DNA from 2 places in the Pseudoalteromonas sp. 5Ae-yellow genome. Region 2 is predicted to be linked to the other one. Evidence: predicted binding sites of a transcription regulator. Region 2 holds the regulator's gene; the other holds the start of a gene.

Region 1 (4,332 bases), on a different contig from region 2:
TTTATTGTTGGGGTATACAGCCTACGTAGGTGTGTTAACTACTCGCGAAAAGCTTAAAACTCGATATTATTGCTCAAGGTGCAAGGAATCTCTGGCTTGAGAGAATAAATTTAAATATCACCATGATTTAATACGTTAATAAATCTCTTAACCAGAGTTCGGGTTAAGTGAACCAGTACCCACTAAAGACTTTAAAGAACTTTTAGCAAAAACAGTTAATTTTTAACGCTTTTTGCTAATTTATGTTGGCTAGTTAATAGTGGTAGAATGCAACGCTTAGTACCGCTTGCGTGAAGTAAGTGGTCAATAATTTATAAGGTTTGTTGTGTAATGCTGTTAATGATCGATAACTACGATTCGTTTACTTACAACTTAGTGCAATATTTTCAGCGTTTAGATCAAGACGTTTTAGTAAAACGTAATGACGAGCTAAACATTGCACAAATAAAACAGTTAAACCCGCAGCACATCGTGTTATCGCCGGGACCATGCACGCCTAACGAAGCGGGTATTTCATTAAATGTTGTTGAGCAACTAAAAGGACAATATCCTATTCTAGGGATTTGCTTGGGGCATCAAACTATCGCGCAAGCTTTGGGGGGAGATGTAATTCGTGCTAAAAAAGTTATGCACGGTAAAACATCACCCATAGTTCACACTAATAAAGGTGTGTTTAAAGGTTTAGCTAACCCGTTAACAGTATGTCGTTATCATTCTTTAGTGGTTAAAGCGCAAACTCTACCTAAAGAGCTTGAAGTAACAGCATGGACTCAGACTGAGCAAGGCGAGTTTGACGAAATTATGGGATTACTTCATAAAGAATTAGCAATCGAAGGTGTGCAGTTTCATCCCGAAGCTATTTTAACTGCTCAAGGCTTAGAACTGCTTGATAACTTTTTAACTCGCTTCTAATGTTATAATACACATAGCATTTTATACTTTATTAATGGATGTCATGACTGAACTTGTAGCCCAGCAGCGTACTGCCAAAATACTAAGCCAACGAGCTCATGACTTATTGCTTGGGCATAGCTTTGCGCATCAGCAAATTGGTTTCATTCATACATTAGATATAGATTACGGCGAACCCATGAAGCAGCGTACCTTGCTTCAGGTTGAAGTGGCCGCACAGAATAAACGCCAGCAAAGCAGTACTGCACATCATAAATATCGCGCGCAAGCAAGTGAGCAACTACACAAAACAATTGAAACAGCTATATATAAGCAGCTCGAAGATATAGATGGTGTAATTCATAGCACCATAGGTATTGAAGATGGCATTGCCAATATACTCGATATATTAGCGGTAAAGTCGGCATCGGTAGGGCGTTTAGAGCCATTGGTTAATGATTTAAGCTGGTTGGGTAGGGAGTTAGTAACGCTCGTTAATTTACCTTACTATCGTAATCAACGTAGTAAAAACACGTCTGTAAAAGTAGATAAGCCATCGCTTGCTCTTCGCTATATTGGTCTTGATAACTTACAGCTAGTTATACCTACATTTGCTGCGCGTCATTGGATGCCACATAGCACCGAGCCATTTTCATTATTAAAACGCCGGCTACGCGACAGCGCGATGGCAAACGCGATTGCTGCGCAAAAAATTGCACAAATTAATAATGTGAACGACGTTCATGCATTTACCCTTGGTATGCTTTTAGATGTAGGGCGAATTGCATTGGTGCGTTTGTACTTAAAAACGTTTGAGAAAGTATGGCAACGTAAAGTGCAGTTAGCCCGAAATGAAAACCAAAAAGATTTACACACCGCATTATTAGAGCTACAGCCCGACCCGCTATTTTTAACCACTCTACTTAGCAATAAGTCGATAGAGGTAAGCGCCAAAGTAATAGACAAAATGGCTTTTAAATATTTACCGTTTAAAGGTGTAATGCAGCAGCTAGTAAATGGGGTAGATAAGGGCGATACATTACTGCCGTTAACACAAGTAATGCTAAAGGCACGTTGCTACTCTCAATATCTTAATCTAAAAGAGCATCAACTTATTGAGCCTGACGAAACTCTAAGCTGGTTTTCGTACTTTAAGTTCACTAAAACGGAACTAAAAACCCTCCAATCGAGTAATTTTACCAATTTAGCTATTCAAATTGACTAAAAATCTGAATTTTTTGTTAATTTTTTTGCGACTAACCATTCATTCTCACTCTATTTTTATATTGCATATTTGCCGATTAAAGCGTGTGCGCCTCTGTACTCATGCGGTTAGTTGCCTAAAAATAAGCATAAATAGCTATGCAAATAGTTATTCACTATCTATGAAATAATATCTTTAGCCCTTTATTTTCAAGGGATACATGAAAGTTTTTAACGAGACAGATATAAGTAATTCTGAAATAATGTGCGTCTGAAAATTGAACCACAAAGCAATTTTGCGCAATTATCAGGTTACTGATCTTGCCTATAAAGTTGGTTACAAATATTAACCAAACACCTATTTTGATGTTTTGTGTTGCTCACAATTAAGAGGAAATAAAATGACAGTCAATCGCGAATTATTTGATCACGTAATGGTTCCTAACTACGCACCTTCAAGCGTAATTCCTGTTCGAGGCGAAGGCTCTCGCGTATGGGATCAACAAGGTCGAGAGTTTATCGACTTTGCTGGTGGTATTGCAGTTAACTGTCTTGGCCATTGCCACCCTGCATTAGTAGGCGCATTAAAAGAGCAAGGCGAAAAAATCTGGCATCTATCTAACGTAATGACCAATGAGCCGGCACTTCGCCTAGCTAAAAAAATGGTTGATGCGACATTTGCTGAAAAAGTTTACTTTGCCAACTCTGGCGCAGAAGCAAACGAAGCCGCGCTTAAATTAGCGCGTCGTTTTGCACTTGATAAGTTTGGCGCAGAAAAATCACAAATCATCGCGTTCAACAAAGGTTTCCACGGTCGTACATTCTTTACCGTAACTGTTGGCGGCCAAGCTGCATATTCAGATGGTTTTGGCCCTAAGCCTGGCGACATTATACATTGCGATTACAACGACCTAGCTGCTTTTGAAGCACTTATCAGCGATAAAACATGTGCCGTAATGATGGAACCTCTACAAGGTGAAGGCGGTATTGTTTCACCAACTGATGAGTTTGCTCAAGGTGTTCGCGATTTATGTACTAAACATAACGCACTGCTTATTTTTGATGAAGTTCAAACAGGTGTTGGTCGTACTGGCGATTTATATGCATACCAAGGCTTAAACGTAGTACCTGATATTTTAACTTCGGCTAAAGCACTTGGCGGCGGTTTTCCTATTGGCGCTATGATCACAACAACTGAAATTGCACAGCACCTTAAAGTAGGCACACATGGTTCTACTTATGGCGGTAACCCGCTTGCGTGTGCTGTTGCAGAAGCGGCATTTGATACAGTAAATACCCCAGAAGTACTGGCTGGCGTAAAAGAAAAAGCCGCATTATTTAATGAACTACTTAGCGCGGTTAACGAAAAATACAACGTATTTAGCGAAATCCGTGGCCAAGGTTTATTAATTGGTGCAGTAGTGAACGAGCAATACAAAGGTCGTGCAAAAGAGTTTTTAGTGGCAGGTACTGAGCAAGGCCTTATGTCACTAGTTGCCGGTGCAGACGTAGTACGTTTCACTCCATCTTTAGTAATTCCTGAAGCGGACATTCGCGAAGGTATGGCACGCTTTGAAAAAGCAGTAGCAAGCGTAGTAAACGCATAAGCGACTTAAGCCAACCAATTAAGGGCAAGCACCGCTTGCCCTGCAATTCCTATTTACCGTTATTTATAAGGGAGCAAGCGGACTCATGATGATCCTTCGCCCAATCCAGCAAAATGATTACTCAGCATTACTGAAAATTGCCCACGAATCTGGGCATGGTTTTACGTCTTTGCCATTAAACGAAGAACTATTGCAAAAGAAAATAGACCATTCTGTAAGTTCATTTGCTAAGCAAACGTCACAACCCGGTGACGAAGGCTACCTGTTTGTTCTTGAAGATAGCGAAACCGGTGATGTTGTAGGTACGTCTGCAATTGAAGCTGCTGTAGGGCTTGATGATGCATTTTATCATTATCACTTAAGTAAAGTGATTCACTCTTCGCGCACATTAGACGTATACAAAGCGGTTGATATTTTAACGCTATGTAACGACTACACAGGCGCTACAGAGCTTTGCACATTGTTTTTAAAAGATGGCTATCGTAAAAATTGTAACGGTAAGCTACTTTCAAAAGCGCGCTTTATGTTTATAAAGCAGCATCAAGAGCGTTTTGCACAAACAGTGATTGCAGAAATGCGCGGTGTGTCTGACGAAAATGGCAGTAGCCCTTTTTGGCAGTGGCTTGAAGAG
Region 2 (4,332 bases):
TGCTTATATTGTTAGGTTTTACGCCATTGCACACGGAGCAATTGAGTCGAGTTTTTTACGTATTAGCCCATCACTTGATATGGCAAGCCAATCAATGGGTAAAAGCCAAGGACAAACACTGCGTTTAGTGCACCTACCTTTACTGCGAAGAGGATTGCTTACTGCTGCGTTATTGGTATTTATTGAGTGCATGAAAGAACTGCCGGCTGCGCTATTGCTCAGGCCGTTTAATTTTGAAAGCTTAGCTACTCATGTATTTCAGTATGTGAGTGACGAGCAGTTAGAGCTTGCTTCTATATCGGCATTATTTATTGTTATTGTTGGGTTTATTCCTTTGTATTTTATTAATCGTTCTATGGAGCAGCGTAGTTAAATGAGTAGTTTAATTTTACAAGGCGTGAGCTATCACTATAACGGTACAAAGGTTATTCACGATTTAGATTTAACAGTGGGTAAAGATGAAATTGTTTGTCTACTCGGAGCGAGTGGGTGCGGCAAAACGACCACGTTAAAAGCGATTGCAGGTTTAATTGAAGCTAAGCAAGGGTCTATTTTTATAGACGGTAAATTAGTGAGTGATGAGCAATCGTTTGTCTCGCCTGAGCACCGTAACATCGGCATGATGTTTCAAGACTATGCGTTGTTTCCGCATTTAACGGTGGCAAATAATATTGCATTTGGGCTTAGTAAAATGAGTAAAGCTCAAAAGCAGCAACGCGTTGATGAAATGCTTAAGCTGGTACATTTAATTGGCTGTGCTGACAGGTTTCCACATCAGTTATCGGGTGGCCAACAGCAACGCGTAGCGATTGCTCGTGCATTAGCTTATAAACCTAGTTTATTACTCCTTGATGAGCCTTTTTCAAACATCGACACACAAGTACGCTTTGAATTAATTGCCGATATACGTCGAATTATTAAGGCAACTCAAGTATCTGCTGTGTTTGTTACACATTCAAAAGAAGAGGCGTTTGCGTTTTCAGATACACTGGCCATTATGCATCGCGGTAAAATTGAGCAACAAGGCACGCCTGAGCAGCTTTTTGCAGCTCCATGTTCAAAGGAGGTTGCAGAGTTTCTGGGTCAGGGCATATACTTAAGCGCAGAAGTGTTAACCGCAACTGAATATAAAACACCATTTGGTTTAGTCGAATCTTATGTTGAGAGTAAGCATAATGTAAGTGCAGGGCTTATATATGTGCGCCCTCATCAAATAGAATTAGTGGCAGATAACCAAAGTGACAAATTCAGCAAGCGAGCTACAATCATAAGTCGTCGCTTTATTGGTTCGGCGTATGTTTATTCGCTTGTTATTGATGAACAAGAAATTGAAGTTGCAGCACAATATGGCCAGTCATTTGAAAATAATGATCAGGTTATAATAAAAATAAAACCTCACACGGTGAATTTTTTCGAATCGTAATTAATTTGTTATTCGCTGTGTTTTTATCTGTAAAACTAAGGAATAACAATGGCGCAAGCGCAATCAGGGATTTGTGCTGAAGCAAACTTACACGGTTTGCACTTATTTTTTAATGTGTTTGATGGTCAAGACGAATCACTTCGCGCAAAGTTAAAACAAGTAAGCGCTATAGAAGAAGAGTTTAGCGATCAATTTTCAGAATCAATGCTCTCTTGTATGGTTGCTATTGGTGCGCAATACTGGCCGCATATCCTCCCTGAATACATTCCAAGCGAATTACAGAGCTTTCCCAATATAACCCATAGCGATCACCAAATGAGCGTACAACCGTGCGATTTATTTGTGCAAATTCGCTCTGACCGTGAAGATGTTAACCATTTATTTGCGCTGCAAATTTTAAAATTATTTGCCCCCGATGTTGAGCTGGTGGAGCAAATTCGTAATTTTCGCTTTTTAGATGGTCGTGATTTTAACGGTTTTATTTATGGTGGCGATACAGCTCATGGAAGAAAAAAGCGCGCTACGGCTTTAATTAGCAACCCTGGTAGCTTTGAAGATCAGGGGAGTTATATTCATGTTCAGCGTTATAAACATGATTTAACTATGTGGCAGCATTTATCATTGAGTGAGCAAGAGCAAATAATGGGACGTACGCGTCTTGATAACACGCTAATTACTCCAGCGGTCGAAACCAGCCATGCTTCGCGAAGTGAGCTAAAAGACGAAGACGGACAACCGCTACTATTAAATCAAAGCATGCCTTATGGCGACGTGTATGAGCAGGGAATGTTATCAATTACATGCGCTTGTACGGGCACCGCATTTGAAAAAGTACTTAATAGTCGTTTAGGGGAAGGGGATTGCTACGACCACTGGCTTGATTTTACTCAAGCCGATATGGGCTCTGCTTTCTTTGCGCCTTCAGTCGGGTTTTTAAAACAAATTTAGTTTGCTATTAAACCGTATCAAATAAAATGCGAACACGTTCAAGTGTTACATCTATTTCAGATATTTTAGCAGGAGCGATAAAAATAGTGTCATCGCCGGCAATAGTTCCTAGTACGCCATCTGCTTTACCTAATGAATCTAATAAACGTGCAATAAGCTGAGCAGCACCTGGGCTGGTACGAATGATGATCATCATTTCGTTGTGCATAATGTCGATTACTAATTGGCGTAATGGGCTTTTAGCCGTAGGTACACCCATTTCAGCAGGTAAGCAGTAAACCATTTCTTGCTTGGCATTACGCGTGCGTACAGCGCCAAATTTACTTAACATGCGTGATACTTTACTTTGGCTTATATTGTCAAAGCCTTGATCTTTTAACGCATCAACTATTTCGCCTTGAGATCCAAAATTTTCTTCTTTTAATAGTGATTTAAATGCTTTTACCAGTGCTTCTTGTTTATCTTGTGGTTGCATAGTCTTTATTCGTTTTTGTTATTTATGCTGCAAATTCTACACAAAAATGAATAATTATGCAGCAGTTGTTTAGTTAACTTGCCAGTTTGATGCGTTAAATCACAAAAGTTTACGACTATGGTCGAAAATATACTTGAAATAGACAGGATAAATTTGTTTTTAGTCGCTAATTTCATTATCTTAAGAGCCACAAATGTTTCCTACCTCAAATTACGGAGAATTCCAATGAAAGTTGCTGTATTAGGTGCTGCAGGCGGTATCGGCCAAGCGTTGTCTTTATTATTAAAAACAGGCTTACCAGCTGGCTCTGAATTATCACTTTATGATGTTGCACCAGTAGTACCAGGTGTTGCGGTTGACCTTTCTCACATCCCAACAGATGTTAAAGTTGCAGGCTTTGGCGCAGACGATTTAAATAAAGCGCTTGAAGGTTCTGACATCGTTCTTATCCCAGCGGGTATGCCACGTAAACCAGGTATGGATCGTGCTGATTTATTCAATGTAAATGCTGGCATCATCAAAACTTTAGCAGAAGGCATTGTTGCCAGCTGTCCTAAAGCGTTAGTAGGTATTATTACTAACCCAGTAAATGGCACAGTTCCAATTGTTGCTGAAGTATTCAAAAAAGCAGGTACTTACGACGCTAAACGCGTATTCGGTATTACTACGCTTGACGTTATTCGTTCAGAAGCATTTGTTGCTGAACTTAAAGGCGTAGACGTAGCAACTGTAAAAGTACCAGTAATTGGTGGTCACTCAGGCACAACTATTCTGCCTCTACTTTCTCAAGTTGAAGGTGTTTCTTTCACTGATGAAGAAGTTGCTGCACTTACTCCACGTATCCAAAATGCGGGTACTGAAGTTGTAAATGCTAAAGCAGGCGGTGGTTCAGCTACGCTATCTATGGGTGCTGCTGCAGCTCGTTTTTGTATGTCTTTAGTTAAAGGCCTACAAGGTGAAGAAGTTGTAGATTACGCTTACGTTGCTGTTGAAAATGGCGATGCAGAGTACTTTGCACATCCAGTACGTTTAGGTAAAAACGGTGTAGAAGAAATTCTTTCTTACGGCGAACTAAGCGCATTTGAAACAAAAGCAAAAAATGACATGCTTGAAACTCTGAAAAAAGACATCAAAGAAGGTGTTGATTTCATGGCGTAATAGCCGGTTTAAGCAACAAAAAAGCCTGCATTTGCAGGCTTTTTTATTGCTCAGAATTAATGTCACACTGTGTAACTAGTTAAAACTAGTGGTCGCGGTCAACCGCAATACGGGCAAGGCTTATAAGTGCTTGCTTATAGTCAGACTCAGCTAAAAAGTCTAAACAGGCAATGGCTTTTTCGGCCTCAAGCTCTGCTTTTTGCATTGTAAACTCAAGCGCATTAGTTTGTTTTAGTGCAGTTAAAATTTCTTCTAAATGCTCCATACCATTACTGTGCTCTATTGCATCACGAATGAGCTGTGTTTGCTGCTCGCTACCATGTTGCAT

The links. The regulator ArgR, encoded in region 2, controls arginine synthesis, uptake and breakdown. The targets are predictions, from matches to a motif close to ANTGAATANNTATTCANT.
Region 1: a site for ArgR is predicted at 2,243-2,260, ahead of H4J63_RS00085 (aspartate aminotransferase family protein). Genes of this name have one in related genera too.

The regions. Positions count from the first base shown of each region.
Region 1 is NZ_JACGWD010000001.1:18,081-22,412, reverse strand. It holds gene H4J63_RS00095 (aminodeoxychorismate/anthranilate synthase component II) at 331-912, shown strand; gene H4J63_RS00090 (HDOD domain-containing protein) at 956-2,116, shown strand; gene H4J63_RS00085 (aspartate aminotransferase family protein) at 2,496-3,701, shown strand; gene astA (arginine N-succinyltransferase) at 3,787-4,332, shown strand, end outside.
Region 2 is NZ_JACGWD010000003.1:62,447-66,778, forward strand. It holds gene H4J63_RS01425 (iron ABC transporter permease) at 1-373, shown strand, start outside; gene H4J63_RS01430 (ABC transporter ATP-binding protein) at 374-1,423, shown strand; gene H4J63_RS01435 (Dyp-type peroxidase) at 1,472-2,371, shown strand; gene argR (transcriptional regulator ArgR) at 2,379-2,846, opposite strand; gene mdh (malate dehydrogenase) at 3,072-4,004, shown strand; gene ispB (octaprenyl diphosphate synthase) at 4,090-4,332, opposite strand, start outside.